Regions from separate parts of the Pseudomonas abietaniphila genome, predicted to be linked through region 2. Evidence: predicted binding sites of a transcription regulator. Region 2 holds the regulator's gene; each other region holds the start of a gene.

What was found. Region 2 encodes FliA, which starts transcription of late flagellar genes. Its sites were predicted from a motif close to CTAAAGTTTNNNNNNNNNNNGCCGNTAA; they were not measured.
Region 1: the regulator FliA is predicted to act here: its motif matches at 5,761-5,788, upstream of ABDX87_RS19430 (methyl-accepting chemotaxis protein).
Region 3: the regulator FliA is predicted to act here: its motif matches at 4,668-4,695, upstream of motA (flagellar motor stator protein MotA).

The regions. Positions count from the first base shown of each region.
Region 1 is NZ_CP155619.1:4,397,572-4,407,905, forward strand. It holds gene ABDX87_RS19405 (ABC transporter ATP-binding protein) at 1-311, opposite strand, end outside; gene ydcS (putative ABC transporter substrate-binding protein YdcS) at 634-1,785, opposite strand; gene ABDX87_RS19415 (gamma-aminobutyraldehyde dehydrogenase) at 1,909-3,387, opposite strand; gene ABDX87_RS19420 (LysR family transcriptional regulator) at 3,674-4,588, opposite strand; gene ABDX87_RS19425 (tellurite resistance TerB family protein) at 4,767-5,516, shown strand; gene ABDX87_RS19430 (methyl-accepting chemotaxis protein) at 5,953-7,575, shown strand; gene ABDX87_RS19435 (chemotaxis protein CheW) at 7,585-8,121, shown strand; gene ABDX87_RS19440 (CheR family methyltransferase) at 8,118-9,422, shown strand; gene ABDX87_RS19445 (chemotaxis protein CheW) at 9,419-10,102, shown strand; gene ABDX87_RS19450 (hybrid sensor histidine kinase/response regulator) at 10,099-10,334, shown strand, end outside.
Region 2 is NZ_CP155619.1:5,154,921-5,165,254, reverse strand. It holds gene motD (flagellar motor protein MotD) at 1-422, opposite strand, end outside; gene ABDX87_RS22745 (flagellar motor protein) at 430-1,170, opposite strand; gene ABDX87_RS22740 (protein-glutamate methylesterase/protein-glutamine glutaminase) at 1,170-2,342, opposite strand; gene ABDX87_RS22735 (chemotaxis protein CheA) at 2,540-4,831, opposite strand; gene ABDX87_RS22730 (protein phosphatase CheZ) at 4,962-5,750, opposite strand; gene ABDX87_RS22725 (chemotaxis response regulator CheY) at 5,770-6,144, opposite strand; gene fliA (RNA polymerase sigma factor FliA) at 6,413-7,153, opposite strand; gene fleN (flagellar synthesis regulator FleN) at 7,150-7,983, opposite strand; gene flhF (flagellar biosynthesis protein FlhF) at 8,102-9,460, opposite strand; gene flhA (flagellar biosynthesis protein FlhA) at 9,472-10,334, opposite strand, start outside.
Region 3 is NZ_CP155619.1:3,721,995-3,732,328, reverse strand. It holds gene ABDX87_RS16510 (trimeric intracellular cation channel family protein) at 32-643, opposite strand; gene orn (oligoribonuclease) at 736-1,272, opposite strand; gene rsgA (small ribosomal subunit biogenesis GTPase RsgA) at 1,377-2,408, shown strand; gene motB (flagellar motor protein MotB) at 2,706-3,743, opposite strand; gene motA (flagellar motor stator protein MotA) at 3,747-4,598, opposite strand; gene ABDX87_RS16485 (HDOD domain-containing protein) at 4,810-6,345, shown strand; gene rhdA (thiosulfate sulfurtransferase) at 6,391-7,206, shown strand; gene asd (archaetidylserine decarboxylase) at 7,270-8,139, shown strand; gene ABDX87_RS16470 (molecular chaperone) at 8,420-10,204, shown strand.

The sequences.
Region 1 (10,334 bases), 760 kb from region 2:
TTGACCTTCAAGCCATACGCCACGTTGTCGCGCACGTTCATGTGCGGGAACAGCGCGTAGTCCTGGAACACGGTGTTGACGTCACGCTGGTAGGGCGGCAATCCGGCGGCTTCTTCGCCGTGGATGCGGATCGAACCGGCGCTGGGTTGTTCGAAGCCTGCGATCAGGCGCAGGCAGGTGGTTTTGCCCGAGCCCGACGGGCCGAGCATGGAAAAGAACTCGCCGTCCTTGATGTCGATGGAAACCCGGTCAACGGCTTTCACTTCGCCGAACTGACGGGAAACGTGGGTGAACTGGACTGCAAGGGTCATGGTGAAACCTCAAGTGAACGCGAACGCCGTCGCAGCGGGTTCGCCGGGTGCATCAACATGCAAACATCTGAAAGAACGCCGTCACTGGGATGATCGTTCCCACGCGGAGTTTTGGCACGATCAACAAAGGACGCGGTCACTGCAGGAGCGTGGCTTGTCCCGCGATCGGCTGCGCGGCAGTCGCAAAATCAGGCGCCGCGGTTGTACTGACACACCGCATTAGCAGGTTTTACGACCGGTTCCCGGCCGATCGCGGGACAAGCCACGCTCCTACAGGTTTTGCGGTGTGCCGGAGAACGGGTTCATCCGGCACACCCCTGCCTTATCGCCCGCCCATGATCGCGATGTAGTCCTGGGTCCAGCGGCTGTACGGCACGTATTTGCCGCCTTCGGCCTGCGGGGTTTTCCAGAAAGCGATCTTGTCGAACAGATCGAAGCCGTTGGTGGCGCAACCTTCGGCACCCAGCAGGTCGCTGGCTTTGCACGCCTCGGGCACCACCGGCAGTGAGCCGAACCACGCTGCGACGTCGCCCTGGACTTTCGGTTGCAGCGACCAGTTCATCCACTTGTAGGCGCAGTTCGGGTGTTTGGCGTCGGCGTGCAGCATGGTGGTGTCGGCCCAACCGGTCGCACCTTCCTGCGGAATGGTCGAGGCGACCGGCTGCTTGTCGGCGACCAGGCCGTTGACCATGTAGCCCCAGGAGCTGGAGGCCGCGACGCCTTCGTTCTTCACGTCGCTCATCTGCACGGTCGCGTCATGCCAGTAGCGGTGCACCAGCGGGTGCTGGGCACGCAGCAGGTCGAGCACGGCTTTGTACTGGGTTTCGGTCAGTTGGTAAGGGTCTTCGATTTTCAGTTCCGGCTTGGCGGTTTTCAGGTACAGCGCCGCGTCGGCGATGTAGATCGGGCCGTCATAGGCCTGCACGCGGCCTTTGTTCGGTTTGCCGTCCGGCAGGTCCTGTGCCTCGAACACCACGCTCCAGCTCACGGGCGGGGTCTTGAACACGTTGGTGTTGTACATCAGCACGTTCGGGCCCCACTGATAGGGCGTGCCGTAGGTCTGCTTGTTGACGGTGTACCACGGGCCGTCTTTCAGGCGCGGGTCGAGGGTTTTCCAGTTGGGAATCAGGTCGGTGTTGATCGGCTGCACACGCTTGCCGGCCACCAGACGCAGCGACGCATCCCCCGATGCCGTCACCAGGTCATAACCGCCCTTGGTCATCAGGCTGACCATCTCGTCGGAGGTCGCCGCCGTCTTGACGTTGACCTTGCACCCGGTCTCCTGTTCGAAGCCTGTGACCCAGTCATAGGCCTTGTCGCTTTCGCCCCGTTCGATGTAACCCGGCCACGCCACGATATCCAGCTGGCCTTCGCCGTTGCCGACAGCCTTGAGTGTTTCAGCGGCCTGCAAGGTGCCGCTGGCGAACAACGCGGTGATTACAGCGCTGAGGAGCGCGGTCTTTTGCACTGACATGGGGGTTCCCTCTTTTTCAAATTATGGTCGGGGCAGTTTCGAACGGTGACTCGGTGCAGCGTGCTTGTTTCAAGCTCTTATTAGCGTAGCGGTGTTAGTTGAAGCCGATGTTGCATCTCCTGTTCACGCCAGATCGCTGCCGTGGCGGGCCATGATGTGTCTGACAACGCTGTAGTCCTGAAGCGAATCGCTCGACAGGTCTTTCCCGTAGCCCGAACGTTTCAGGCCGCCATGGGGCATTTCGCTGACCAGCATGAAATGGCTGTTGATCCAGGTGCAGCCGTACTGCAAACGCCCGGCGACTTGCATGGCCTTGTCGAGGTTTTGCGTCCAGATCGACGAGGCCAGTCCGTATTCGGAATCGTTTGCCCAGTCCACGGCCTGAGACAATTCGTCGAAGCGGGTGACCGTCACCACCGGGCCGAACACTTCACGCTGGACGATTTCGTCGCCTTGCTTGCAGCCTGCAAGCAAGGTCGGCTGGTAGAAAAATCCGGGACCGGAATGCACAGCCGCCCCGGTGATGCGCTCGATATGAGGCTGACTCAGCGCACGCTCGACGAAGCTGGCGACCCGGTCACGCTGACGCACACTGATCAGCGGCCCGATCTCGTTGTCGGCATCGCGCTTGCCGGCGAATCGCAGGCTGCTGACCGCAGCGCCGAGCTCGGCGACCAACCTGTCGTGAATGCCGGCCTGAGCGTAGATGCGGCACGCGGCCGTGCAGTCCTGGCCCGCGTTGTAATAGCCGTAGGTGCGCACGCCTTCGACGACCGCAGCAATGTCGGCGTCGTTGCAGACGATCACTGGCGCCTTGCCGCCCAGTTCGAGGTGGGTTCGTTTAAGGGTTTTTGCCGCGGCCTGAAGGATTTTCTGGCCGGTGACGATATCGCCGGTCAGCGAGACCATGCGCACTTTCGGGTGGCTGACCAGGTGACTGCCGACGCCTTCACCGCCGCCGCAGACGATATTGATCACACCGTTTGGCAGCAAACGGGAGAAGACCGGCGCCAACGCCAACACCGACAGTGGCGTGTGCTCCGAGGGTTTGAACACCAGCGTGTTGCCCGCCGCCAGCGCCGGCGCAATCTTCCAGGCGGCCATCATGATCGGGTAGTTCCACGGTGCAATCGATGCAACGACGCCAATCGGGTCACGGCGAACCATGCTGGTGTAGCCCGGCACGTATTCGCCGGACAGCTGGCCTGTCTGGCAACGGACGGCGCCGGCAAAGAAGCGGAACACATCGACGGTGGCGGTCAGGTCATCCTGACGCGCGAGGTGCAGGGGTTTGCCGCAGTTCAGCGCTTCCAGTTGCGCCAGATGGTCAGCGTTTTTTTCAATGGCGTCGGCGATGCTCAGCAGAATGTTGGAGCGTTGTTGCGGGGTGGTGCGCGACCAGCCGGTAAAGGCACGGTTGGCCGCCAGAATGGCGGTCTCGACCTGCTCGGTGCTGGCTTCGGCAATGTGGGTCAATACCTCGCCGGTGGCGGGGTTCAGAATCGGTTCGACAACCCCCTGACCCGCGACCAGTTCACCGTCGATCAGCAATGAGGTGAACAGTTGAGGGGGTGCTGTGTGCGGGGTTGCTGCGCCAGCCATTGTTCGAGCTTCCTTGTGTCGATGCTTTGTTATTCGTGGCTTGTGTCCAACCTGCCGCCGTTGTCGGGCAGCAACGATGGATCACTGTGGGAGCGAATTCATTCGCGAAAGATGTTTCGATCGACCTGTTTCTATTGGCTGTACTGACGTCTCGCGAATGAATTCGCTCCTACAGATCCAGACCGCAGTGATCCGTAAAACCCTGAAACAACTCCGTTCCCAAGCCTCAGAGCCTAGTGCGGCTTCCAGGGCTCGACAAATTCTAAATACTGAACGCAGCGTTCGATTAAATAGATGGCCTGCGTCCCGGGTGCGGTTGTTCTCGGGCCACGCTGAGAAACGGATCGACTAAAGAGGGACGCGCGGTGCCTCGCCGCCATGCAAGACCTACATCCAAGGTCTGAGTCAGGTCTGCTATCGGGCGTGCTTCGATGATGTCGCCTTCCAGCGACCACGGTCGATACGTCATGTCTGGCTGGATCGACACGCCCAGGCCGGCGGCCACCAGGCTGCGGACGGCTTCGGTCGAAGCTGTGCGCAACGTGACCTTGGGTTGCAGCCCGGCGCGGGACCAGACCCGCTGGGCATTGGTGCCCATTTCATCGACGTTGAGTTGAATCAGCGGCTCACGTGCGACGTCGGCCAGGTTGATGCTGTCGTGCTCCAGCAATGGATGTTGCGCCGGCAGCCACAGGCGGTGGGGCGAGTGAGTCAGGACCTCGGTTTGCAGCGCATGTCGATCTTCCAGGTTCGACAGGATCAAGACACCGACGTCGATCTCGCCGCTGACCAGCAGGTGTTCGATGTACGGCCGCTCGTCCTCCATCACCCGGATGTCGACATTGGGATAAGCACGCTGGAAACGGGTCAGCAGGTCGGCGAGGTAGTAACCGGCGACCAGGCTCGTCACGCCGATGATCAACTGCCCGGCCACCTGGTCGGCGCCTTGTTGCAGGCTGCGCTTGGCATTTTCGACAGTGGCGAGGATCAGGTGGGCCTGACGCAGGAACTGATGGCCTTGGTGGGTCAGGGTCATGCCCTTGGCGTGGCGGCTAAACAGGCTGACCCCGATCTCTTCTTCCAACTGCTGAATGGCCAGCGTCAGCGTCGATTGCGAGATGAATACCGCTTGGGCGGCCGCCGAGATCGATCCGGTTTCCGCGACTGCAATGAAGTGACGGATCTGGCGCAGCGTCATCATGAGAACACCCGTCCGCTTGGCTTTTTAGAATTGAACGACTGTATATCGTTTTTCCTGAAGGGCCGCCAGCGACCTGTATTTGCGCAGCAACATTCAGAAGCACACCTGAAAGTCCGAATTGCCGACTTCGTCTTACCCTGCGGGTCGAATCGTTTCTTCCGTTTTCAGGAGCTTTTTTATGAACACCCGTGGCTTGCTCGATCAACTGTTGAAATCCGGTCAGGACCTGCTGAAGAACGCGTCAGGCGGGTCGGCGCAATCCGGCTCGCACGGTAACGGCGTGCAGGGGAAGGGCGCTCAAGGCGGGCTCAACGATCTGCTGGGCAAAGTGGGCGGCGGCAACCTCGGCGGGTTTTTGTCGGGCGCGGGGGGCGGCGCACTGGCAGCCGGGGCGATGGGGTTGCTGTTGGGCAACAAAAGCGCGCGCAAGATCGGCGGCAAGGCGCTGACCTACGGCGGTCTGGCCGCAATAGGTGTCCTGGCTTACAAGGCCTATGGGAACTGGCAGGCTAATCAGGGCACCGCGGAACAGGCCGAGCCGCAGACGGTTGACCGGGTGCCTCCGGCTCAGGTCGAGCAACACAGCGAGGCCATCTTGCGAGCGCTGGTGGCGGCGGCCAAGGCCGATGGTCACGTTGACGCAAACGAACGGCAGTTGATCGAAGGTGAATTCACTCGCCTGACCGGCGACAGGGACTTGCAGCAGTGGCTGCACGTCGAGCTGAACAAGCCGCTGGACCCGACCGACGTCGCCCGGTCCGCGCGCACCCCGGAAATCGCAGCCGAGATGTACCTGGCCAGCGTGATGATGGTCGATGAAGAGCACTTCATGGAGCGCGCGTATCTGGATGAGCTCGCCAAACAGTTGAAGATTGAGCCGGGGCTCAAGCAGGAGCTGGAAAACCAGGTGCGCCAATCCCAGCAGTGACAGGGATTGGATTCCTGTAGGAGACGTCGGAGGTTACGACGGCAGCGAAAGCGTAGTGTCAGGCAACCCATCTACAACTGAACCAACGCGTTCGCTGCCGTCGTAACCTCCGACGTCTCCCACAGGTTCGCGGGTGATCCGGTCATCCCGGCCATCCCACAGGTTCGCGGTTGGTCCGGTCATCCCGGCTATCCCACAGGTTTGCGGGTGGTCCAGTCATCCGCCAGTCCGCCACGTTCCTGCCATCAAGCAATCCCTCCACATGCCGATAACGTGTCAGATATTTCTTCTATATCTGTGCGTTATCGCGTTATCTATGTCGGAAACAGCCCGGTTAATTGGTAGGTCACTAGGCTATACTCCGCTCGCTTCGGGCCGTCTGCGGTCCGCTTCTTGAACCCGGTTTTTGCCGGTGTTGAACTCTTGAGGGCTGACTGTGAAGAACTGGACGTTGCGTCAACGTATTTTGGCGAGCTTCGCTGTAATCATCGCCATCATGCTGCTGATGGTTGTCGTGTCTTACACCCGACTCTTGTCGATCCAGAGCAGTGAAGAAGCGGTGAGCGACGATGCGTTGCCGGGCGTTTACTTCAGCACGCTGGTGCGCAGTGCCTGGGGTGAAAGCTATATCCGTACCCTGGAATTGATTGGCGAAGGCAAGGCGCGCGAGCTGACCCGTGCCGAGCAGGACCAATACGCCGACTTCGAAACCCGGCTTCAAACCCAGATCGACGGCTACAAGAAGACCATCTTCGACGATACCGATCGTAATAATTTCAACGTCTTCGAGAAACAGCGCGAAACCTATTCCCGCCTGTTGAACGACGTCATCAAGGCTTATCAGAACGGCGATTACGCCTCGGCCCGTACCGAGTTCTACGGGCAGGTCAATCCGGTCTGGTTGCAAGGCCGCAAACAACTCAATGACCTGATCGTTGCCAACAAGGCGGTCGCCGATCAGGCCACAAGCAACATTGAATCGGCTGTTCTCACGGCGAAAGTGACGCTGGGTATTTCGCTGATCGTGGCGATTCTGGCGGCAGGTACCTGCGGTCTGCTGCTGATGCGCACGATCCTGGCGCCGATGAACCGCATCGTGCGTATTCTCGACACCATGCGCACCGGCGACCTGAGCAGCCGTCTGAAGCTGGACCGCAACGACGAATTCGGTTCCGTGCAGACCGGCTTCAACGACATGGTTACCGAACTGGCCGCACTGGTGTCCCAGGCGCAGCGCTCGTCCGTGCAGGTCACCACATCGGTCACCGAGATCGCCGCCACATCGAAACAGCAGCAGGCGACCGCTACGGAAACCGCCGCGACCACCACCGAGATCGGCGCGACCTCCCGTGAAATCGCCGCCACGTCTCGCGACCTGGTCCGGACCATGACAGAGGTCACCTCCGCAGCGGACCAGGCCTCGATCCTTGCAGGTTCCGGGCAGCAAGGGCTGGCGCGCATGGAAGACACCATGCATTCGGTGATGGGCGCGGCCGATCTGGTCAACTCCAAGCTGGCGATCCTCAACGAGAAAGCCGGCAACATCAATCAGGTGGTGGTGACCATCGTCAAGGTGGCCGACCAGACCAACCTGCTGTCCCTCAACGCCGCCATCGAGGCTGAGAAAGCCGGCGAGTACGGCCGTGGTTTCGCCGTGGTTGCGACCGAAGTGCGTCGTCTTGCCGACCAGACGGCCGTGGCGACCTACGACATCGAACAGATGGTGCGCGAGATCCAGTCGGCGGTGTCGGCGGGCGTCATGGGCATGGACAAGTTCTCCGAAGAAGTGCGCCGGGGCATGTTTGAAGTGACCCAGGTCGGCGAGCAGCTTTCGCAGATCATCCACCAGGTGCAGGCGCTGGCGCCTCGGGTGTTGATGGTCAACGAAGGCATGCAGGCGCAAGCGACCGGTGCCGAGCAGATCAATCAGGCGCTGGTGCAGTTGGGTGATGCCAGCAGCCAGACCGTGGAGTCCCTGCGCCAGGCCAGTTTCGCCATCGACGAACTGAGCCAGGTAGCGGTGGGACTGCGCAGCGGCGTTTCGCGCTTCAAGGTCTGAGTCGGGACCATGATCGAGCACTCAGCCAAACGCAGCACGGTGGTGTTGCCGAAGAACAAGCTGTTCCTGCTGTTTCGCATCGGGCAGGAACGGTATGCGCTGGAAGCGACGGAAGTCGCCGAGGTGCTGCCTCGGCTGGTGCTCAAACCCATCGCTCAGGCGCCGCACTGGGTTGCCGGTGTGTTCGCTCACCGTGGCGTGGTGGTGCCGGTCATCGACCTGAGTGCCTTGACCTTCGGTGAGCCCGCCCAGCCACGCACCAGCACCCGTCTGGTGCTGGTGAACTACCGCGTCAGCGCCGAACGCGCGCCGCAGTGGCTGGGGCTTATTCTGGAACAGGCGACCGACACCCTGCGCTGCGCGCCAGACGAGTTCAAGGAATACGGCCTGGACAACCGGCAGGCGCCGTACCTTGGCCCGGTGCGCGAAGATGCGCTGGGTCTGTTGCAATGGATTCGCGTGCAGGATTTGCTGAACGATTCCGTGCGTGAACTGCTGTTTCCGGCGCAGCCTTTAAGTCTTGAAGCGTTCGAGGCGACGCCATGAGCGAAGACGCGCGTTTCTTTGCCTTCCTCAAGACCCGCATCGGGCTGGACGTGGCGTCCGTTGGCGAGGCCATCATCGAGCGAGCGGTGCGCCAGCGCTGCATGAGTGCCAAGGCCGTGGACCACGACGCCTATTGGCAACTGCTTCAGAGCTCGGCAGACGAGCAGCAAGCGCTGATCGAAGCGGTGATCGTGCCCGAAACCTGGTTTTTTCGTTACCCCGAGTCTTTCGGCACGCTGGGCAAACTGGCCGCTGCGCGTCTGGCGCAGCTGGGCGGTGTGCGTCCGCTGCGTATCCTCAGCCTGCCATGCTCGACGGGTGAAGAACCTTATTCGATTGCCATGGCGTTGTTCGATGCCGGTCTGCAACCGCAGCAGTTCAAGGTCGAAGCGGTCGATATCAGTCCGTTGTCGCTGCAACGCGCGCGCCAAGGCGTGTATGGCAAAAATTCCTTTCGCGGCAGTGACCTCGGTTTTCGCGAGCGTTATTTCAGTCAGGTCGATGAGGGGTATCGCGTCGAGGATCGGGTTCGCGAGCGCGTCAGTTTTCAAGCCGGGAACCTGCTCGATCCGACCTTGCTCGTCGCGCAGTCGGCCTACGATTTCGTGTTCTGTCGCAACCTGCTGATCTATTTCGACGTCGACACCCAGAAGCGCGGTTTCGAAGCGCTCAAGCGCATGACGCGCGATGACGGCGTGCTGTTCATCGGCCCTGCGGAAGGCAGCCTGCTCGGCCGCATGGGCATGGCGTCGATCGGCATCGCCCAGTCCTTCGCCTTTCGACACCGCGCTGACCCGTTGCCCGATCAGCTCGCCGTCGTGACCGCGCCGTCGGTTTCGACGCCGCTGCCCGTCGAGCCGTCTCGCCTCGCAACGTCGATACCGCCGATCTCGGCACGTGCCAGAAATAGCGTACGCCCGTTTGCACCGGTTCCGCCGGTATCCCGCGCGACGATCCCGCCGTCGGCCATCGTGGGCGAAGCCGCGACGTTGCTGGACGACATCAGGCGTCTTGCCAACGAAGGCAAGAGTGCCGAGGCCAAAGCGGCGTGCGAGCAATACCTCAAGCGCTATGAGCCGGTGGCGCGAGTGTTCTACTGGCTCGGGCTGCTCAGCGAAGTGGGAGGCGACGTGGCGGGCGCTCAGGGGTTTTACCGCAAGGCGTTGTACCTCGAGCCTCAGCACCCTGAAACATTGGCGCAGTTGGCGGCGTTGCTGGCGGCCCAGGGCGACCTGGCGGGCGCTCGCCGCTTGCAGGAGCGCGCAGCGCGTGGCGTGAACAAAGAAGGACGTAATCGATGACCGGCGTACACAGTGAACTGGTGAGCCACGACGCTCAGGCCATCGACGATTGCTGGAACCGGATCGGCATTCATGGCGACCGCTCCTGCCCGTTACTGGTGGAGCACATTCATTGCCGCAACTGTTCGGTGTATTCGGCAGCGGCGACCCGATTGCTCGACCGCTATGCGTTAGCTCAGGAGCACCGCGTGTCGATGCATGGCGAGGACCTGGCCAGCGACGTCAAGACCCGCTCCCTGGTGGTGTTTCGTCTGGGAGAAGAGTGGCTGGGCCTGCCGACACGCTGCCTGGTCGAGGTCTCCCCGGTGCAGACCATTCACTCGCTCCCGCATCAACGCTCGCGCGCGCTGCTGGGCGTTGCCAACGTGCGAGGCGCGCTGGTGGCGTGTCTGTCGTTCGTCGAGCTGCTCGGGCTGGACACCTCCCTGGCGCCCTCGACGTCGGCGCGCATCATGCCGCGCATGTTGATCGTCTCGGCCGAGGGCGGACCGGTGGTGGTGCCGGTCGATGAAGTGGACGGGATTCACGCCATCGAGGTGCGGCTTCTGGATTCGGCGTCGGCGCCCGCGCAGAACAGCAATGCCCGATTCACCCGAGGCGTGGTGCAGTGGAAAAATCGCAGCCTGCGGTTGCTGGATGAAGAACACCTGTTGTCGGCAGTGAACCGGAGCCTGACATGACGCCCGATCAGATGCGCGACGCTTCGTTGTTCGAACTGTTTACCCTGGAAGCCGAAGCCCAGACCCAAGTCCTGAGCGCAGGCTTACTGGCGCTTGAGCGCAACCCCACACAGGCGGATCAGCTGGAAGCCTGCATGCGCGCCGCGCATTCGCTCAAGGGCGCGGCACGGATCGTCGGGGTCAATGCAGGCGTCAGCGTCTCCCACGTCATGGAAGATTGTCTGGTCGAGGC
Region 2 (10,334 bases):
CCGAAGAGCAGGCTGGAGTTGAGCTCGATCTCGATCCACAGCTCGTTGCCGCGCACGGTCATCTGTTTTGAGGCGATCAAGTCGCCGAACGCGGCATTCACGTCATCGGCGATGGATTTCAGCGGGTCCTGTGCGCCCTGCCCCAGGGCGGCATCGGTCTGCTCGCTGTCTTGAACCAGAGGATCGGCTGGCCGAACGGTCTGCGGCTTCTGCTCACCGATCGGGATTGGCTTCACGCTGCGCTCGGCTTCGTTGAACACGCCGACCAGCGCTTCGGACAGCACCTTGTACTTGCCTTCGTTGAGCGACGAGATGGAGTACATGACCACAAAAAACGCGAACAGCAGCGTGATGAAGTCGGCGTAGGACACCAGCCAGCGCTCGTGATTTTCGTGCTCTTCGTGGCGACGTCGACGGGCCATCAGTCCATCACTCCATGAAGCCTTGCAGCTTCAATTCGATCGAACGCGGGTTCTCGCCTTCGGCAATGGACAGCAGGCCTTCGAGAAGCATTTCACGGTAACGCGACTGACGAATGGCAACGGCTTTGAGCTTGTTGGCCACCGGCAGCAGGATCAGGTTGGCCGAAGCCACGCCATAGATGGTTGCCACGAACGCGACTGCAATGCCACTGCCCAACTGGTTCGGGTCAGCAAGGTTGCCCATCACGTGGATCAGGCCCATGACCGCACCGATGATGCCCACGGTCGGCGCGCAGCCGCCCATGCTTTCAAAGACTTTGGCCGCCTGAATGTCACGGCTTTCCTGGGTCATGAAGTCCACTTCCAGGATGCTGCGAATGGCTTCCGGCTCGGCACCGTCGACCAGCAATTGCAGGCCTTTGCGCGAGTACGCATCGGGCTCGCCATCGGCCACGGATTCAAGGCCCAGCAGGCCTTCCTTGCGCGCGGTCAGGCTCCACGACACCACACGGTCGATGCCGCCGGCCAGGTCGATGCGCGGCGGAAACAGAATCCAGACGAAGATCTGAATCGCGCGTTTGAAGGCGCTCATCGGCGTCTGCAACAGGCAGGCCGCGAGGGTGCCGCCCAGCACGATCAGCGCAGCGGGCCCGTTGAGCAAGGCGCCCAGGTGGCCACCTTCCAGAAAGTTACCGCCGATGATGGCGACGAACGCCAGAATGATCCCGATAAGTGTCAAAACATCCATTACAGACACGCCTCGACCAAGTGACGCCCGATATCGTCCAGGCTGTAAACGGCGTCCGCCAGATCGGCTTTGACGATGGCCATCGGCATGCCGTAGATCACGCAGCTGGCTTCGTCCTGCGCCCAGATGTGACTGCCGCCCTGCTTGAGCAGACGCGCGCCTTCGCGACCGTCCGCGCCCATGCCGGTCAGCACCACCGCGAGCACTTTGTCGCCGTAGGACTTGGCCGCTGAACCAAAGGTGATGTCGACGCACGGCTTGTAGTTGAGGCGCTCGTCACCCGGCAGGATTTTCACCGCTCCACGGCCGTCGACCATCATCTGCTTGCCGCCAGGCGCCAGCAGCGCCAGCCCCGGACGCAGAATGTCGCCGTCTTCGGCTTCCTTGACGCTGATGCGGCACAGTTTGTCGAGGCGCTCGGCGAAGGCCTTGGTGAACGCCGCCGGCATGTGCTGAATCAGCACGATCGGAGCCGGAAAATTGGCGGGCAGCTGGGTCAGCACGCGCTGCAGCGCAACCGGACCACCCGTGGAGGTGCCGATGGCGACCAGCTTGTAGGCCTTGCGCTTGGGCGCGGGCGAATTGTGCGTGGCAGGTGCCGACGCGTGATGAGCAGGCGCAGGGTGAGTGGACGTCCCGGCCAGAGGACGCGCCGGTGCAGGACGCGCCGTCCCTGCCGCCGGGGCCGGGCTGCGCAACGCACCCGGGGCTGGCGCAGGGGTCGACGCAGCAGGCGCGACAACGGGTGCGGCAGCAAAACCAGTGGAGCGGCGGTTACTGCGAGAAATGCTGTGCACTTTCTCGCACAGCATCTGCTTGACCTTGTCAGGGTTACGCGAAATGTCTTCGAAATTCTTCGGCAGGAAATCCACCGCACCCGCATCCAGTGCATCCAGGGTGACCCGGGCGCCTTCGTGCGTCAGCGAGGAGAACATCAGAACCGGCGTAGGACAGCGCTGCATGATGTGGCGAACGGCAGTAATGCCATCCATCATCGGCATTTCGTAGTCCATGGTGATGACATCGGGCTTGAGGGCCAGGGCCTGCTCGATCGCTTCCTTGCCATTGGTGGCGGTGCCGACCACTTGAATCGTTGTGTCAGAGGAAAGAATTTCCGAGACGCGCCGGCGAAAAAAGCCGGAGTCGTCTACCACCAGAACCTTGACTGCCATAAACACTCCATTGGACAAAACCGGCCAATTGCAACGCCCGCTTCGTCAACATCTGCCCCACCGAAATGACCAGGGTGGATAAAAAACCTGTGGGAGCGAACTCATTCGCGATGGGCCCGTTCAGCCGACGCCGCAGCGTCGCCTGATGCATCTTTCGCGAATGAATTCGCTCCCACACAGGTCATTGCATTGCCGGATCAAATACGCCGCGCGGCGTAACGCTTGAGCATGCTCGGTACGTCGAGAATCAGGGCGATGCGGCCGTCACCGGTAATGGTGGCGCCCGACATGCCTGGCGTACCTTGCAACATCTTGCCCAGCGGTTTGATGACCACTTCTTCCTGACCCACGAGCTGATCGACGACGAAGCCGATGCGCTGAGTGCCGACCGAGAGGATCACCACGTGGCCTTCGCGTTGTTCCTCGTGCGCGGCCGAGCTGACCAGCCAGCGCTTGAGGTAGAACAGCGGCAGTGCCTTGTCGCGCACGATCACCACTTCCTGGCCATCGACGACGTTGGTGGTCGACAGGTCGAGGTGGAAGATCTCGTTGACGTTGACCAGCGGGAAGGCGAACGCCTGGTTGCCCAGCATCACCATCAGGGTCGGCATGATCGCCAGGGTCAACGGCACCTTGATGACGATCTTCGAACCCTGGCCCTTGGTCGAGTAGATATTGATCGAGCCGTTGAGCTGGGCAATCTTGGTTTTCACCACGTCCATGCCCACGCCACGGCCCGACACATCCGAAATCTCGGTCTTGGTCGAGAAGCCCGGCGCGAAGATCAGGTTGTAGCAGTCGGTGTCGCTCAGACGGTCCGCCGCATCCTTGTCCATGACCCCGCGCTTGACCGCGATTGCGCGCAGTACCGCCGGGTCCATGCCTTTGCCGTCATCGGAAATCGACAGCAGGATGTGGTCGCCTTCCTGTTCCGCCGAGAGCACCACGCGACCGCCCCGGGCCTTGCCCGAAGCTTCGCGCTCTTCCGGCGATTCGATGCCATGGTCCACCGCGTTGCGCACCAAGTGCACCAACGGATCGGCCAGTGCCTCGACCAGGTTCTTGTCCAGGTCGGTTTCTTCACCCACCAGTTCAAGGTTGATTTCTTTCTTCAGCTGACGTGCCAGATCGCGAACCAGTCGCGGGAAGCGACCGAACACTTTCTTGATCGGCTGCATGCGGGTTTTCATCACCGCCGTCTGCAGGTCAGCGGTGACCACGTCCAGGTTGGACACGGCCTTGGACATGGCTTCGTCCGAACTGTTGGCGCCCAGGCGCACCAGCCGGTTACGCACCAGCACCAGTTCGCCGACCATGTTCATGATTTCGTCCAGCCGCGCGGTGTCGACGCGCACGGTGGTTTCGGCCTCGGTCGGTGCCTTCTCGGCGACCGGCGCCGGTGCCCGTGCCGCCGCGGGGGCAGCAGCAGGTGCCGGAGCGGCCTTGGCAGGTGCGGCAGCGGCAGACGCAGCAGCCGGCTTGGCCGGTTCGGCTTTCGGTGGCTCAACGTTCGCAGGCTCGGCTTTCTTGGCCGGCGCAGTGGCCGTGGCTGCAGAAGCCGCTACCGCAGGCTCGAACTTGCCCTTGCCGTGCAGTTGATCCAGCAGGTCTTCAAATTCGTTGTCCGTGATTTCATCCGATGCAGCGGCCTTGGCGTCGGTCGCAGCAGCAGGCGCCACTGGAGCAGCAGGAGCGGCGCTGGCGTCGGGCGAAAACGAACCTTTGCCGTGCAGTTGATCCAGCAACGCTTCGAATTCGTCATCGGTGATTTCATCGCTGGCAGGTTGCGCCGCGGGTGCGGCAGCGGCCGCAGGCACCACGGCATCGGCCGCAAACTGGCCTTTGCCGTGCAGTTGATCGAGCAGCGATTCGAATTCAGCGTCGGTGATTTCGTCGCTGGCCGCATCAGCCGCTGGAGCAGGCGTCGACACAGGCGCGTCAGGTGCTGGCACCGACACCGCAGCACCGGCTGCTTGGGCCTTGACGGCGTTCAGCGAATCCAGGAGTTGTTCAAATTCCTGGTCGGTTATGTCTTCGGACGGCGCTTCGGCAACCGCTTCGACCACCGGAGCAGGCGCAGCCGCTGCTTCGTCAGCCGACGCAGGCTCTGCCAGACGCGACAGCGCGGCGAGCAACTCAGGTGTGGCCGGTGTGATGTCCGAACGTTCGCGGACCTGACCGAACATGCTGTTGACGGTGTCCAGCGCTTCGAGCACGACGTCCATGAGCTCCGAGTCGACCCGGCGCTCACCTTTGCGCAGGATGTCGAACACGTTTTCGGCGATGTGACAGCATTCAACCAGCTCGTTGAGCTGGAGGAAGCCGGCGCCCCCTTTTACAGTGTGAAAACCGCGAAAAATTGCATTGAGCAGGTCCGCATCGTCAGGTCGGCTTTCCAGCTCGACCAACTGCTCGGACAACTGCTCCAGAATCTCGCCGGCCTCTACCAGAAAATCCTGAAGGATTTCTTCATCGGCGCCGAAGCTCATTGGGGGTGCTCCTAAAATTAACCGTCAAACCGATCCAGAGGCTGCATCGAGGGTCTGCGCGCATTACCTTCGTCGAAGCATTCGCGCGCAGCACCACAGCCACTTTCACATAGAACCTGGGATCTAGAAGTTAGAAGCCAAGGCTGGATAGCAGATCGTCTACATCATCCTGACCGGATACGACGTCTTCACGTTTATCGGCATGAATCTGCGGACCTTCACCCTTGGAATGAAGTTTTTCTTCTTCTTTTTGCTTACGGAACACTTCCTGATCGTGCTCGATCCCGGCAAAGCGATCGACCTGGCTGGCCATCAGCACGAGCTTGAGCAGATTGCTCTCCACTTCCGTCACCAACTGCGTGACGCGCTTGATCACCTGACCGGTCAGGTCCTGATAATCCTGAGCCAGCAGAATGTCGTTCAGGTGGCTGGCGACCTCATGGGTCTCCTTCTCGCTGCGCGTCAGAAAACCTTCGACGCGGCGGGCCAGATCACGAAACTCTTCGGCGCCGATCTCGCGACGCATGAAGCGCCCCCAATCGGCACTCAACGCCTTGGCGTCGGCACTGAGGCCGTTCATCAAAGGCGTGCTTTGCTCCACCAGATCCATGGTGCGGTTGGCCGCACCTTCCGTGAGCCTGACCACATACGACAGGCGCTCGGTGGCATCGGTGATCTGGGACACTTCTTCGGCTTGCGGCATATGCGGGTCAATCTGGAAATTGACGATCGCACTGTGGAGTTCACGCGTGAGCTTGCCAACTTCCTGATACAGGCCGCGATCCCGGGTCTGATTAAGCTCATGGATAAGTTGCACGGCGTCGCCGAACTTGCCTTTTTCAAGGCTGGCGACGAGTTCCTGTGCGTGTTTCTTCAGGGTCGACTCGAAGTCACCCATTGTCGAATCTTTGGAATCCATAGCGCCCTCGCAGCGGACATCAGCTATTGACGCGCTCGAATATCTTCTCGATCTTTTCTTTGAGCACCTGTGCGGTGAATGGCTTCACCACGTAGCCGTTCACGCCGGCCTGAGCGGCCTCGATGATCTGCTCGCGCTTGGCCTCGGCAGTCACCATCAACACCGGCAGATGACGCAGGCGTTCATCGGCACGCACCTGACGCAGCAAGTCGATGCCGGACATGCCAGGCATGTTCCAGTCAGTCACCAGGAAATCAAAGGCCCCGCTCTGCAGCATCGGCAATGCGGTGGTACCGTCATCTGCTTCGGCCGTGTTGGTGAACCCAAGGTCACGCAACAGGTTTTTTATGATCCGCCGCATCGTTGAGAAGTCATCAACGATGAGGATTTTCATGTTCTTGTCCAATTCGACCTCCAAGCAGTCTTTAACGCGTCCAGCACCTGGACGCGCGTTCAATCAATACCGGCACAAACCAATGGCCCGTTTTGCGAAAACAATTAAGGGGGTTTACGACTCGACAATGGACGAGCACAGCGGAACCGGACTCTGAAAGCCCTGATCCGACCGGCTCCTGCCTTGTCTCCCTTCTCACCCACACAACGGTTATTGCACAGCCGGCCTTACATGCATCACGCAGACACCACGGCCCGCGTTCGATGAGTCAACGCGCGCGCCACTCGCCCAACCGACCCCGCAACCGCGCAGCGCACTGACTGTGCAGCTGACTGACGCGCGACTCGCTGACACCCAGGACCTCACCGATTTCCTTGAGGTTCAGCTCTTCGTCGTAGTACAGCGCCAGCACCAGGCGTTCACGCTCGGGCAGGTTGGCAATGGCGTCCGCCAAGGCGCTCTGGAAACGTTCGTCTTCCAGATCGCGCGACGGTTCGAGCGACTGGCTCGCGCCGTCCTCGTGCAGCCCTTCATGCTCGCCGTCCTGCAAAAGGTCGTCGAAGCTGAACAGGCGACTGCCCAAGGTGTCGTTCAAAATCCCGTAGTAATCGTCGAGACTCAATTGAAGTTCGGCAGCAACCTCGTGATCTTTAGCGTCACGGCCGGTTTTTGCTTCAATTGCACGAATCGCGTCGCTGACCATGCGCGTATTGCGGTGAACCGAGCGCGGTGCCCAGTCGCCCTTGCGCACTTCGTCGAGCATCGCGCCGCGGATTCGAATACCCGCGTACGTCTCGAAGCTCGCACCCTTGGTGGAGTCGTACTTGGTCGATACCTCTAGCAGACCGATCATGCCGGCCTGGATCAGGTCTTCGACCTGCACACTGGCTGGCAGACGCGCCAGCAAGTGGTAAGCGATGCGCTTGACCAGAGGGGCATAACGCTCGATCAGCTCATACTGGGAATCTTTGGAAGATTTGCTGTACATGCGATACCCGCTCGGTGTCATGACACTGGCCCTGCGCTGGTCTGGTGAACCAGACGTTCAACGAAAAATTCAAGGTGGCCACGCGGGTTCGCCGGCAATGGCCAGGTATCGACCTTCTGCGCGATGGCCTTGAACGCCAGCGCGCATTTGGAACGTGGAAATGCTTCGTACACCGCACGCTGCTTCTGCACAGCCTTGCGCACGCACTCGTCGTAAGGCACCGCGCCCACATACTGCAGCGCCACGTCGAGGAAGCGGTCGGTGACCTTGGTCAGCTTGGCGAACAGGTTTCGCCCTTCCTGCGGGCTCTGAGCCATGTTGGCCAGCACGCGGAAGCGGTTCATGCCGTAGTCGCGGTTGAGCAGCTTGATCAGGGCGTAGGCGTCAGTGATCGAGGTCGGCTCGTCGCAGACCACCAGCAGCACTTCCTGTGCCGCGCGTACGAAGCTGACCACCGATTCGCCGATCCCGGCAGCGGTGTCGATCACCAGCACATCCAGGTTGTCGCCGATATCGCTGAACGCCTGAATCAGGCCGGCGTGTTGCGCAGGCGTCAGGTGAACCATGCTCTGGGTGCCCGATGCCGCAGGCACGATGCGCACGCCGCCGGGGCCCTGCAACAGGACATCGCGCAGCTCGCACCGCCCCTCGATGACATCGGCAAGGGTGCGTTTCGGGGTCAGTCCCAACAATACGTCGACATTGGCCAGACCCAGATCGGCGTCCAGCAACATGACGCGACGTCCCAGCTCGGCCAGGGCCAGCGAGAGGTTCACTGACACGTTGGTCTTGCCTACGCCACCTTTGCCACCGGTCACCGCGATAACCTGAACGGGATGCATGCTGCCCATGTTAATTTTTTACCTTGTCTTGCTTAGACCTAAGCCACATTTCGGGCTGCACGTTCACTGTGTGAACAATGCCTGGCAGACCATCGATGCAGGTATTTTCCAATGTCATTTTCCCTACCTAGCCCGCGCGCTTGCCGGTGCTGTGATAAAGATCCGCAAACATATCCGCCATCGCTTCCTCGCTAGGCTCCTCCTGCATCTGCACGCTGACAGCCCTGCTCACGAGCTGGTGCCGGCGTGGAAGATGCAGATCATCGGGTATCCGTGGACCATCCGTGAGGTAGGCCACCGGCAACTCGTGAGTCACCGCCAGGCTCAGCACTTCGCCGAGGCTTGCGGTTTCGTCCAGCTTGGTCAGGATGCACCCGGCCAGGCCGCAACGCTTGTAACTGTGATAGGCCGCCGTCAGCACCTGCTTCTGGCTGGTCGTCGCCAGCACCAGGTAGTTGCGCGCCTTGATGCCGCGACCTGCCAGACTTTCCAGTTGCAGACGCAGGGCCGGGTCGCTCGCTTGCAAACCGGCGGTGTCGATCAACACCACGCGCTTGCGCAGCAGCGGTTCCAGCGCCTGAGCCAGGGACTGCCCCGGATCGACGTGAGTCACCGGCACATTGAGAATACGTCCCAGCGTCTTGAGTTGTTCCTGAGCACCGATCCTGAAGCTGTCCATGCTCACCAGCGCGATGTTTTGCGCGCCGTATTTCAACACATATCGCGCGGCAAGTTTTGCCAGCGTGGTGGTCTTGCCCATACCGGCAGGTCCGACCATGGCGATCACACCGCCCTCTTCCAGCGGCTCGACGTCCGGCGTCGAGATCATGCGCGCCAGATGCGCCAGCAACATGCGCCAGGTGTGCGCCTGATCGCCGCCTTCCGGCACCATCGCCAGCAAGTCGCGGGACAGCGGACCGGACAGGCCGATGCGCTGCAGACGACGCCAGAGATTGGCCTGTTGCGGACGGCTGCCTTGCAACTGATTCCAGGCCAGCGAACCCAGCTGCACTTCCAGCAGTTCGCGCAGCCCATTCAATTCGGAACGCATCGAGTCGTACGCACGCTGGCTCACAGCAGGGTCGGCGGCCGATTGACGCTCAGCGCGTTCGGCACGATCAGCCGCGATGGCCGCATGGATCGAAGGGCGAAACGGTTCGTCCAGCGTCGGCTCGATCTGCTTGTTGTCGTCCATCGCAAGACCGGCGAACAACTGACGGTTGGCGACAGTGTCCAGCTCGCTGCGATGGGTCAGCTCAGCCTGAGCGGTGACGATGCGCGACTGGGTCTTGCGCAGTTCGTCTTCGAGCTCGATGTTCGGCACACGCGGCGCCAGCGCGGACAGTTTGTAGTCCAGCGCGGCTGTCAGTTCCACGCCACCGGCGATGCGCCGGTTGCCGATGATGGCGGCTTCAGCGCCCAGCTCATCACGAACCAGTTTCATGGCTTGTCGCATATCGGCGGCGAAAAAACGCTTAACTTGCATGACTCACTACCTCAGCCGTTCGGCCCGACAGTCGCTACGATGGTGACTTGCTTATTGTCAGGAATTTCCTGGTAAGCCAAAACATGCATATTCGGTACTGCCAGACGTCCAAAGCGGGACAACATGGCGCGAACCGGACCTGCGACCAACAAAATAACCGGCTGACCCTGCATCTCCTGACGCTGCGCCGCTTCGATCAACGAGCGCTGAAGTTTCTCAGCCATGCTCGGTTCGAGCAGAACGCCTTCTTCCTGACCCTGTCCCGCCTTCTGCAGACTATTGAGCAATATCTGTTCCAACCTTGGCTCAAGGGTGATAACAGGCAGCTCCGGCTCAATGCCGACAATGCTTTGGACGATTGCGCGGGACAAACCGACCCGGACGGCCGCCACCAATGCGGCGGTATCTTGACTCCGCGCAGCATTGTTGGCGATGGCTTCGGCAATACTGCGAATATCGCGCACCGGCACCTGCTCGGCCAAAAGCGCCTGCAACACCTTGAGCAGCGCGGACAAAGACAGCACGCCTGGGACCAGCTCCTCGGCCAGTTTTGGCGAGCTCTTGGCCAGCAACGTCATCAGTTGCTGGACTTCTTCATGACCAATCAACTCATGAGAGTGTTTATAGAGTATCTGGTTCAAGTGGGTTGCCACTACAGTGCTGGCATCGACCACGGTATAGCCCAGCGACTGCGCCTGAGCGCGCTGGCTGATTTCGATCCACACCGCTTCCAGCCCGAACGCCGGGTCTTTGGCATTAATGCCGTTAAGGCTGCCAAACACCTGGCCGGGGTTGATCGCGAGCTCACGGTCCGGATAAATCTCGGCCTCGGCCAGCGTCACGCCCATCAGGGTCAGGCGATAGGCACTTGGCG
Region 3 (10,334 bases), 1.4 Mb from region 2:
AGCGCCAAGCCATTTAAAAAGCCAACGAGCCTCAATGCCCATCCTTGTAAACGAACTTGGGCATTTCCCAGCGATATTTGATTGCCAGCAAGCGCAGCAGCAAACCGCCGAACACCGTGATCAGTGTGCCCTGTTCAATCGGCAATCCCGCCCACTGACACAGCAGAAAGCACCACGCCGCGGCGAACGACACACTGGCGTAAAGCTCGCGACGGAAGATCAGCGGGATGTCGTTGCAGAAGATGTCCCGCAAAATCCCGCCGAACACCCCGGTGATCACGCCACTGACCGCTGCGACCATCATGCTCAATCCCATGTCCAGCGCCGTCATGCAGCCGATGACCGTGAAGGCGACCAGCCCGAGGGCGTCGAGCACCAGAAACAGTGAGCGCAGGTGCCGCATCAGCGGGGCGATAAAAATCGTCACCAACGCTGCGACGCTGGTGAGTATCAGGTATTCAGGGTGTTTGACCCACGTCAGCGGGTAGTGCCCCAACAGGACGTCGCGTACCGAACCGCCACCGAGCGCCGTGATGCAGGCAATCAGCACCACGCCAAACCAGTCCATGCCGCGACGCCCGGCAGACAGCGCGCCTGTCATGGCCTCGGCAGTGATGGCGATCAGATAGAGCATCAACAACATGGCGGCAGTCCCTGCGAAAAAGGAGCGCAGTCTAACCACTGGGCCGGAGCACCAAAAGAGGGCGCTTCATCAAGCCCTCTTCACTCAACGCTTTAGACCTTGATGAAGTGCTCGCGGTAAAAACGCAGCTCGGCGATGGATTCGCGGATGTCGTCCAGCGCCAGGTGCGTACTGCCTTTTTTGAATTTCAGCTCAGGCGACCAGCGCGCGGCCAGCTCCTTGAGCGTGGAGACGTCCAGATTGCGGTAGTGGAAGTAGTTTTCCAGCGTCGGCATGCGCTTATAAAGGAAGCGGCGATCCTGGCAGATGCTGTTGCCGCAGATGGGCGAGCTGCGCTCAGGCACCCATTGCTTGATGAACTCCAACGTCATGGCTTCCGCCTCAGCCGTGGAGATCTTGCTCTCGCGCACGCGCTGGGTCAGGCCCGAACCGCCGTGCTGACGGGTGTTCCACTCGTCCATACCGGCCAACAGCTCATCGCTCTGATGCACGGCGATGACCGGCCCCTCGGCCAGCGTATTGAGCTCGCTGTCGGTGATGATGGTCGCCATTTCGATGATGACGTCGTTATCGGGGTCCAGACCGGTCATTTCCAGGTCGATCCAGATCAGGTTCTGCTTGCTCTGCATATGTTGGCTCCTCAACTTAGGCGCGCAGTTTAGCTCAGGCGGGCATGCTAAACTCCCCCCGCTTTAACCTTCAGCTGCTTTATCCAATGGAACACTGAGCACCCATGGCCAAACGCCAACTCAACCGTCGCCAGAACTGGCGCATCGAAAAGATTCAGGGCGAGCGCGCCGCGCGTGCCGCCAAACGAGAATCGCAAGCCTTGGAAACCCTGGAAGGCGGCGATCTGGGCCCGGAGCAAACGGGACTTGTGATCGCGCATTTCGGCGTACAGGTGGAAGTCGAAGCGCAGGAAGGAGAACTGAGCGGTCAGGTGTTCCGTTGCCACTTGCGCGCCAACCTGCCCACCCTGGTCACAGGCGACAAGGTCGTCTGGCGAGCGGGGAATCAAGGTATCGGCGTGATCGTCGCGCAACTGCCCCGCACGACCGAACTGTGCCGTCCAGACTCCCGTGGCCAGCTCAAGCCGGTCGCGTCGAACGTGGACCTGATCGTCATCGTGTTCGCGCCCATGCCCGAGCCTCACGCCAATTTGATCGACCGTTACCTGGTGGCCGCCGAACACGCAGGCATTCGTCCGCTATTGCTGCTGAACAAGTTCGACCTCATCGACGATCAGAACGCCCCGGCGCTGAACGCTTTGCTGGAGGTCTATCGCACGCTCGGTTATCCGGTGCTGGAGGTCTCGGCCCACCACGGAAACGGCATGCAGAACCTGCAGGACCAACTGGACGGCCACATCAGCGTCTTCGTCGGGCAATCCGGCGTGGGTAAATCCTCGCTGGTGAACAGCCTGCTGCCCGAAGTCGGCACCCGTGTCGGACCGTTGTCGGAGTATTCCGGTCAGGGCACGCACACCACGACCACCGCCCGCCTGTTCCACTTCCCGCGCGGTGGCGATCTGATCGACTCACCGGGGATTCGCGAATTCGGCCTGGGTCACGTGAGTCGTGCAGACGTCGAAGCGGGCTTCATCGAATTCAACGACCTGCTCGGCCGATGCCGCTTCCGCGACTGCAAACATGACCGCGAACCGGGTTGTGCGCTGCTCAAGGGCCTTGAAGACGGCCGCGTGCAGCAACAGCGGATGAACAGCTACCGGTCGATCATTGCGAGCTTGACGGGTAACAGTTACTGATCGCCGCCAACGTGTAGGAGCGCGCTTGCCCGCGGTGGCGGTCCATCAGACTCCATCGCGACGCCTGACTTGACGCGTCGCGAGCAAGCCCACTCCTGCACGCTGACGCGCTTGGTCGGAAAACCCCACAGTCCGTGCACACAAAAACGCCGCGATCATCGCGGCGTTTTTGTGTGCACTGGTTATCTCCGCAGTGCGGCCATCGCGAATGAATTCGCTCCCACAGGAAAAATGCATTCCCACTGTGGGAGCGAATTCATTCGCGAGAGACCCGCCCGGACGACCACGGTCTCACGGTCAGTTCTTGGTCTCGTCGAACTTCAGTTGCCCTTGATCGAAGATGTTCAGCTTCTGCCGGATCTCATGGGGCTGGGCGTAAGCCTGTGGATCGACCGCTGGCGTGGCGGTCGATGCGCCGGGCTTGCCGGCCGGGGCGGTCGGCGACGTCGGCGCAGGTGCAGCGTCCGTTCTCGGCGCCTCACCGGCGTTCTGAGCGTCTTCGATGCGTGCCTGAGCCTTTTTGGTCAGCACGACGATGTCGATACGGCGGTTGATCGGATTTTCAGGGTGCTCCTTGTCGTACAGCGACGACGAGGCATAGCCCACGACACGTGCAACCTGCGCATCCGGGTATCCTCCGGCGGTCAATGCCCGGCGAGCCGCGTTGGCGCGGTTGGCCGACAGCTCCCAGTTACCGAAGCCATTGTTACCGACATACGGCGTCGCGTCGGTATGACCGCTGATGCTGACCTTGTTCGGCACAGCCTTGATGGTGTCAGCCATGGCCAGCAGGATGTCTTCGAAATAAGGCTTCAGACGTGCGCTGCCGATGTCGAACATTGGCCGGTTCTCGGCGTCCATGATCTGGATGCGGAGGCCGTCCTGGGTGATCTCGAACAGAATCTGATCCTTGAATTTGGCCAGTTGCGGGTTCTCGTTGATCTTGGTCTGGAGCTCCTGCAGCAGCATTTCCAAGCGTTCCTGCTCGACCTGCTCAGCGGCGGCATCCTGCTTGTCGGCATCGACAGGCACTTTGTCCGGCGCGGGCGTGCTCTTCACCTCAGGGTTGAGCGTCTGGTCAGGCGACATCTCGGGCGAACCGCCCAGGTCGATGACGTAAGGCGAGCCGCTGTCGGAAAAACCGACCGGGTCCTTGAAGTAACCGGCAATGGCGATCAACTGCTCAGGCGTGGCCGAGGACATCAGCCACAGCACGAGGAAGAACGCCATCATTGCCGTCGCGAAGTCGGCAAACGCGATTTTCCAGGCGCCGCCGTGGTGCCCTCCGCCAAAGCGCTTGATGCGCTTGACTATGATTGGCTGATTATTTTCCATGGATCAACGACCGCGGACAGCTTGTTCCAGCTCGCTGAAGCTGGGGCGGTGCGCCGGATACAGAACCTTGCGACCGAACTCGACCGCCAGTGAAGGCGGCACGCCCGAAGCCGAAGCCACGAGCGAGGCCTTGATGGCTTCGAACACGTTCATTTCTTCCTTGGCGTCGTGCGCCAGGGAGGTGGCCAGCGGGCCGAAGAAACCGTAAGCCGCAAGAATACCGAAGAAGGTACCCACGAGCGCTGCACCGACGTGCATCCCGATCGCAGCCTTGTCACCGGAACCCAGGGACGCCATGGTCACCACGATACCGAGTACCGCCGCGACGATACCGAAACCGGGCATACCGTCGGCCACGCCGGTCACCGCATGGGACGGGTGCTCCAGCTCTTCCTTCATGCTCAACAGCTCCATGTCGAACAGGCCTTCCAGCTCGTGAGGGGCCATGTTGCCGGACGACATGATGCGCAAGTAGTCGCAAATGAACGCGATCATCTTGGTGTCTTTGAGGATGCTCGGGTACTTGGCGAAGATCGGGCTGTTTTCCGGCTCTTCGATATCGCCTTCAATCGCCATCATGCCTTCACGACGGCTCTTGTTGAGGATCTCGTAGATCAGGCCCAACACCTCAAGGTAAAAGGCGTGAGTGAAACGCGAACTGAACATCTTCAAGGATTTCTTGATGACGTGCATGGTCATGTAGCCCGGGTTCGCCTGCAAAAATGCGCCGAACGCAGCACCGCCGATGATCAGGACCTCGAAAGGCTGGATCAACGCAGCGATCTGACCGTGGGAAAGTACGTAGCCGCCGAGGACGCTCGCGAAAACGACGATGATGCCGATGATTTTTGCCATAGATAAAGAATACTTACTGAGTCGGGTTCATGGTCATTGTGCGAGAAGCGTTCAAAACTCTTGTTCTACTTATCGGCATGAGTGCGCCAGACTATAGTCAAATCACGTGAAAATCCTGTCTGGCGTCTGGCTCGGGCATACCCGCGCAAAGGCCAGCATGATGCCATCATTCGACGCCGATCAAAACCTCCCAGCCGTATGGGCCTTGTGAATGCAATCAGATAAAGCCTCATCGCTCCCCGTTCCGCAGACACTCGACACCTGGGTCAAACAACTGGACAGCATTGCCTTGCCTGTCCCGGCAATCGCGCATGCGAAGGTCAACGCGGCGCTGAATGACAGCCGCCGCTCGCTTCGGGACATCGCCGAATTGATGCAAGACAGCCCTGCGCTGGTGCTGAGCGTGCTGCGCGAGGCCAATGTCCACGGCAGTGACCTGGCTGAGCCGGCCGAAAGTCTTGAGGTCGCACTGAACCGACTGGGACTGGCCCGAACGGCCACCCTGCTCACTCGCCTGCCCAGCGTCGCATTGCAGGACATCCCTGTCGCGCTGCGCCAGCTTCAAATGATCAGCCAGCACGCCACCCAACAGGCCTATGGTTTGTTCGCCAACCAGCTGGCGCGTCTCTGGCAGGACATTCACCTGGGCAGCCTGCTGTTTCTCGCGCCGTTGTGGCCGATGGCGCTGGCCCACCCCAAACTGCTGGAAGAGTGGGAGCTGCGTGTCATTCATAAAGGAGAGTCGGCGCGGAGTGTCGAAAAGTCCTTGTTTGGCGTTCGTCTGCTTTGCCTGTGCCAGGCGCTGGCCGAGCACTGGCGACTGCCGATCTGGGTGACACAGGGCTATCAGTTGCTGATCCGCGAACAGCGCAACCTGGTGAAAGTGTTGCGCATTGCTCACGAAAACGAAGATCCCCTTAAACAGCAGCAATCCCTGGACGCCGATTTGCCGTTGCAGCGCTGGCTCAACCAACCCGCCAACACCATCCTGCTGGCAAACGGTCTGGCGTTATCGGCGCAACAGGCCTGGGACACGCCACACAACCTGCGCTGGCAGTTGCTGACAAGCCTTTACCGGCAACAACCCTTGATGGAGTTGCAGCAGCAGGTGCACCAGAATGCCGCGGCCAGTGCGCGCCAACACGCGGCGCCGGGCGTCTGGCATCCGGCCGAAGCCTTGCTCTGGCCATGGGACGCGCGCCGGGTGCATAAAGGCTTGCTACCCGCGCCGCCCCCTTCCGCCGAGGCGTTGCAGCTCTGGCGCAAGCACTGCGGCGACCTGCTCAGGGAGCCGAGCGCATTCACCAACGCCATGCACCTGACCACCTGCGCACGTGATGCCTTGCTGGCCTCGGGCATGCAGCGTGCAGTGCTGCTAATGATCGACCGCAAAAGCGACAGCTTGCGCGTGCACCAGATCGCGGGGGTGGATAAATCCGCAGCGGCCCTGCTGATTCCTTATAAAGACAGCACCGTGCTGCAGCGATTACTGGCCCAAGCGACGCAGTTGCGCCTGACACCTGCCAACAACGCTCAATTCTCGGCCCTGCTGCCACCTCAACTGCGCAACCTGTTCACGGGGGAAAACCTGCTGATTCGTTCACTGGCGAGCAATGGCCGCGTGGTGATGCTGATCGTTGCAGACCAGGGCGGCGGTCCGTTCTCGGAAGTCACCGTCCAGGCCTTTGGTAAAACAGGCCAATGCATAGAGAAAGCGCTGACGACCTTTAGCCATCGCAATGCCTGACGGCTGAGCTACAATTCGCCTCTTTTTCGTGATCTGGAGACTCACATGTCTGCCTTCTCAAGCTTGCCGCTGGTGATCGAGCCCGCAGAACTGCAGGCACGCCTCGGCGCTTCAGACCTGATTCTGGTTGATCTGACCAGCGCACCTCGTTATGAGGCCGGTCACATTCCGGGCGCACGGTTCGTTGACCCCAAGCTTACGCAACTGGGTCAACCTCCAGCTCCGGGCCTGCTGCCGACCAAGGCACAGCTGGAAGCCCTGTTCGGTGAGTTGGGGCACAACCCTGATGCGGTCTACGTGGTCTACGACGACGAAGGCGGCGGTTGGGCTGGTCGTTTCATCTGGCTGCTGGACGTGATCGGGCATTCGAAATATCACTATCTGGACGGCGGCCTGCTGTCTTGGCAAGCCGAAGGCCTGCCATTGTCCACCGACGTACCGGCACCGGTTGGCGGTCCCGTCCCGCTGACGCTCCACGACGAACCCACCGCCACCCGTGAATACCTGCAAAGCCGATTGGGCGCCGCTGATCTCGCGGTCTGGGATGCGCGCGGTCCGACCGAGTATTCGGGGGAGAAAGTAGTGGCGGCCAAAGGTGGACACATCCCCGGCGCCGTCAACTTTGAATGGACCGCGGGCATGGATCAGGCGCGCAACTTGCGCATCCGCAAAGACATGCCGCAGATTCTGGAAAGCCTGGGCATCACGCCGGACAAAGAAGTCATCACCCATTGCCAGACCCACCACCGTTCCGGCTTCACCTATCTGGTGGCCAAGGCCCTGGGTTACCCACGAATCAAAGGCTATGCCGGCTCGTGGGGCGAATGGGGCAACCACCCGGATACGCCGATCGAGAAATAACCGGGCACTCCCGCTGCCCCACTGGTTTCACCTGTCGAAAAGCCCTTTTTGAACGTTTTAGGAATCTTGATGAAACAGCGTCTGTTTATTCTTTTCCAATACCTGCTTCCCCACCATCTGCTGTCACGCCTGGCCGGCTGCGTTGCCGAATGCCGCGTGCGCTGGTTCAAGAACGCATTCACGCAGTGGTTCGTGCGCCGTTATCAGGTCGACATGTCGCAGGCACTGGTCGAAGACTTCACCGCGTACCCGCACTTCAACGACTTCTTCACCCGCGCCTTGAAACCGGGTGCGCGTCCGCTGGACGAAACGCCCGGTGCGATTCTCTGCCCTGCCGACGGCGCGGTCAGCCAGTTGGGTCCGATTGAGCACGGTCGTATCTTCCAGGCCAAAGGCCACAGCTACAGCGCACTGGAACTGCTGGGCGGCGATGCCCGCCTGTCAGCGCCGTTCATGGGTGGCGAATTCGCGACCGTGTACCTGTCGCCAAAGGACTATCACCGCGTCCACATGCCGCTGGCAGGGACGCTGCGCGAGATGGTGTACGTCCCGGGTCGCCTGTTCTCGGTGAACCAGACGACCGCCGAAAACGTTCCCGAACTGTTTGCCCGCAACGAGCGCGTGGTCTGCCTGTTCGACACCGAGCGCGGCCCGATGGCCGTGGTTCTGGTCGGCGCGATGATCGTTGCGTCCATCGAAACCGTGTGGGCCGGCCTCGTCACACCCCCGAAACGCGAGCTGAAAACGTTCCGCTACGACGAGGCCGCGCGGGCTCCGATCCATCTGGAGAAGGGCGCAGAGCTGGGCCGCTTCAAGCTGGGCTCGACCGCCATCGTGCTGTTCGGGCCAAACCAGGTGAAGTGGGCGGAGCATCTGGCGGCAGGTTCGCCTGTGCAAATGGGTCAATTGCTGGCGGCGCCCGTCCAGGCCTGATTATTGCTTGTTAAATTCTGAAACGGTTTTCTGGCGCGCCTGCAAAGTCTTGCAGGCCGTCGCTGGCCGCCTCACCCCTGATGTATCAAGACTGATACGGTGTCACTTTGATATTAAAGGCTGCGATCAGGAACTGATGCTGCTAAAGTCGTCCATCGGTGTTGTAGGAAACTTCGCTTTCAATTGACGTACACTCGCTCGTTTCGCTTGACCGCGTGCCACTGCACCGCAGTGTCCACCAAGCCGTCCGAGCCAGTAGTTGTTGGGGTTTGCCTGTCACATGAGTAATTTAAGTCTCCCACTGTTGTTGCGCGCACCTGTGCCGACGCAGTCGAGCCTGTCGTTCTGTGACGCGACGCCCAAAGACCTGAAGCGCTGGATCTCCACGCTCCCCAAAGCCAACCTCGGCGAAATGGCCCGCCAGCTTTATCAGGGCCTGGGTGAACTCAACCAACTCCTCACGCCCAGCGAAAACCGCCTGCAACTGCTTGAGCTGCTGCGCCCGGAAGTGTCTTTCGTGTGCAAGCACCTGGAGCGGCATTTCCTCAATCAGTCGGTGGTCCTGGAAGAGCGCCCGCGCAAAGTTGCCAACCTGTGCCAGGCCCTGCAAAACCATCTTGCCATTGGCTATAAACAGATCATCGCGCGCGTCGCGCCACGGCTCACCAGGGATCGCACCACGCTTTTGACCACCGCCCTGCAAAGGGCGATGCATTGCCTCAATGGCCCGCTGATTCGAGCCAACCAGCTGTATTGCCCTGTGCAGGATGGTTTGTGGCTGGAGCTTCACCAGATCTACCAGATCGCCCGTCAAAACCAGCTGCATCACATTCCTGTCGCCGACAACCAGGCGCATCACACGCGCACGCTGACGGTAGAACAGACCTACCTCGTTGCCCTGTTGATGGGTTGCTCGCGCTGCAATCAGATGCGTCAGCACAACATCGGCAAGCTGGCCGATGCGCTGGACGCCTGGAGCGCGATGGTGACGTTGCAGCAACCGCTGGACGAGACCAGCCTGTACGCGGTATCCCCCAGCACGGACACCGCGCCGCGCTACACCTCGCTGTATGCCGAGGACCAGCGCGCCAGTTTGCTGGGTATCAACCCGCAAGCCCTGTCCGCCGCGCTGAACCGCTACATGGAACTGCCGATCGAACAGCGCTCGCAGTCGTACCTGCACGTGCCACCCGGTCTGTCGATTGACGTATTGCAACACCTCGCGGCGGCCTGGGGCGACGTGTCGGAGCGCGCCTTTCAACGCACGCCCGGCCAAGGCACGCTGACCGTCTGCGTCGGCATGAGCGCCCTGCACTATTTTGTCGGCGGCCAGAAATGCTTCAGCGACTTGCTGTTGGTCCCCGCGACGACGGTGAGCAGGGTTGCCGAGTACACGTTGCAGCCACTGGAACCGACTCGTCATGACCCATGGGCACAAGCCATGGATGTGCAACGCAGCGGCAGCTCAAGCAGCATGCTGCCGTTTGAAGAAATCGAATATCAGGGCAGCGAGTCCGAAGCAGCCGCAGCGGCTGACGGCCAGAAGAGCTTTCCCACCTACGCACTGCACATCGTCAATCACAGCCCCGGCGGCTACTGCCTGGCCTGGCCGAAAGACGTACCGGACCAGTTGCAGGCCGGAGAAATGATCGGGATTCAGGACCACGGCCACGGCTGGAGTATTGCCGTCGTGCGCTGGGTGCGTCAGGTGCGAAGCGGCGGAACGCAGATGGGCGTCGAGTTGATTGCCCCGTTTGCACAGGCCTGCGGCATGCAATTGCTGCGTGCCGAGCAAAGCAGTCAATACTTGCGCGCCCTGCTGCTACCCGAGGTCCGTGCGATCGATGTGCCGGCCACCGTGATCGCCCCCCGCTTGCCGTTTGAAGACGGCAGCAAGGTGATGATCAACACCAGCGGCGATGAACGTCGCGCCAGCCTGAGCAATCGCCGCGCGACGACAGGCAGCTACAACCAATTCGAATATGAAGTGCTGGAAGGGCCGAAAAAGAGCGCGCCGGAAGCGGGCCCGGAGCAGGAATTCGATTCGTTGTGGACCGTGCTGTAATTCTGCACCCACCCTCAGCTCTGTGGAGTGAACTTGCCCGCGATTCGATAGAGCCATCGCCATCGTGGCACCTGATCTGACGCCATCGCGAGCAAGCTCACGCCTTAGAGTAGGAATGAGCACTCAGCGA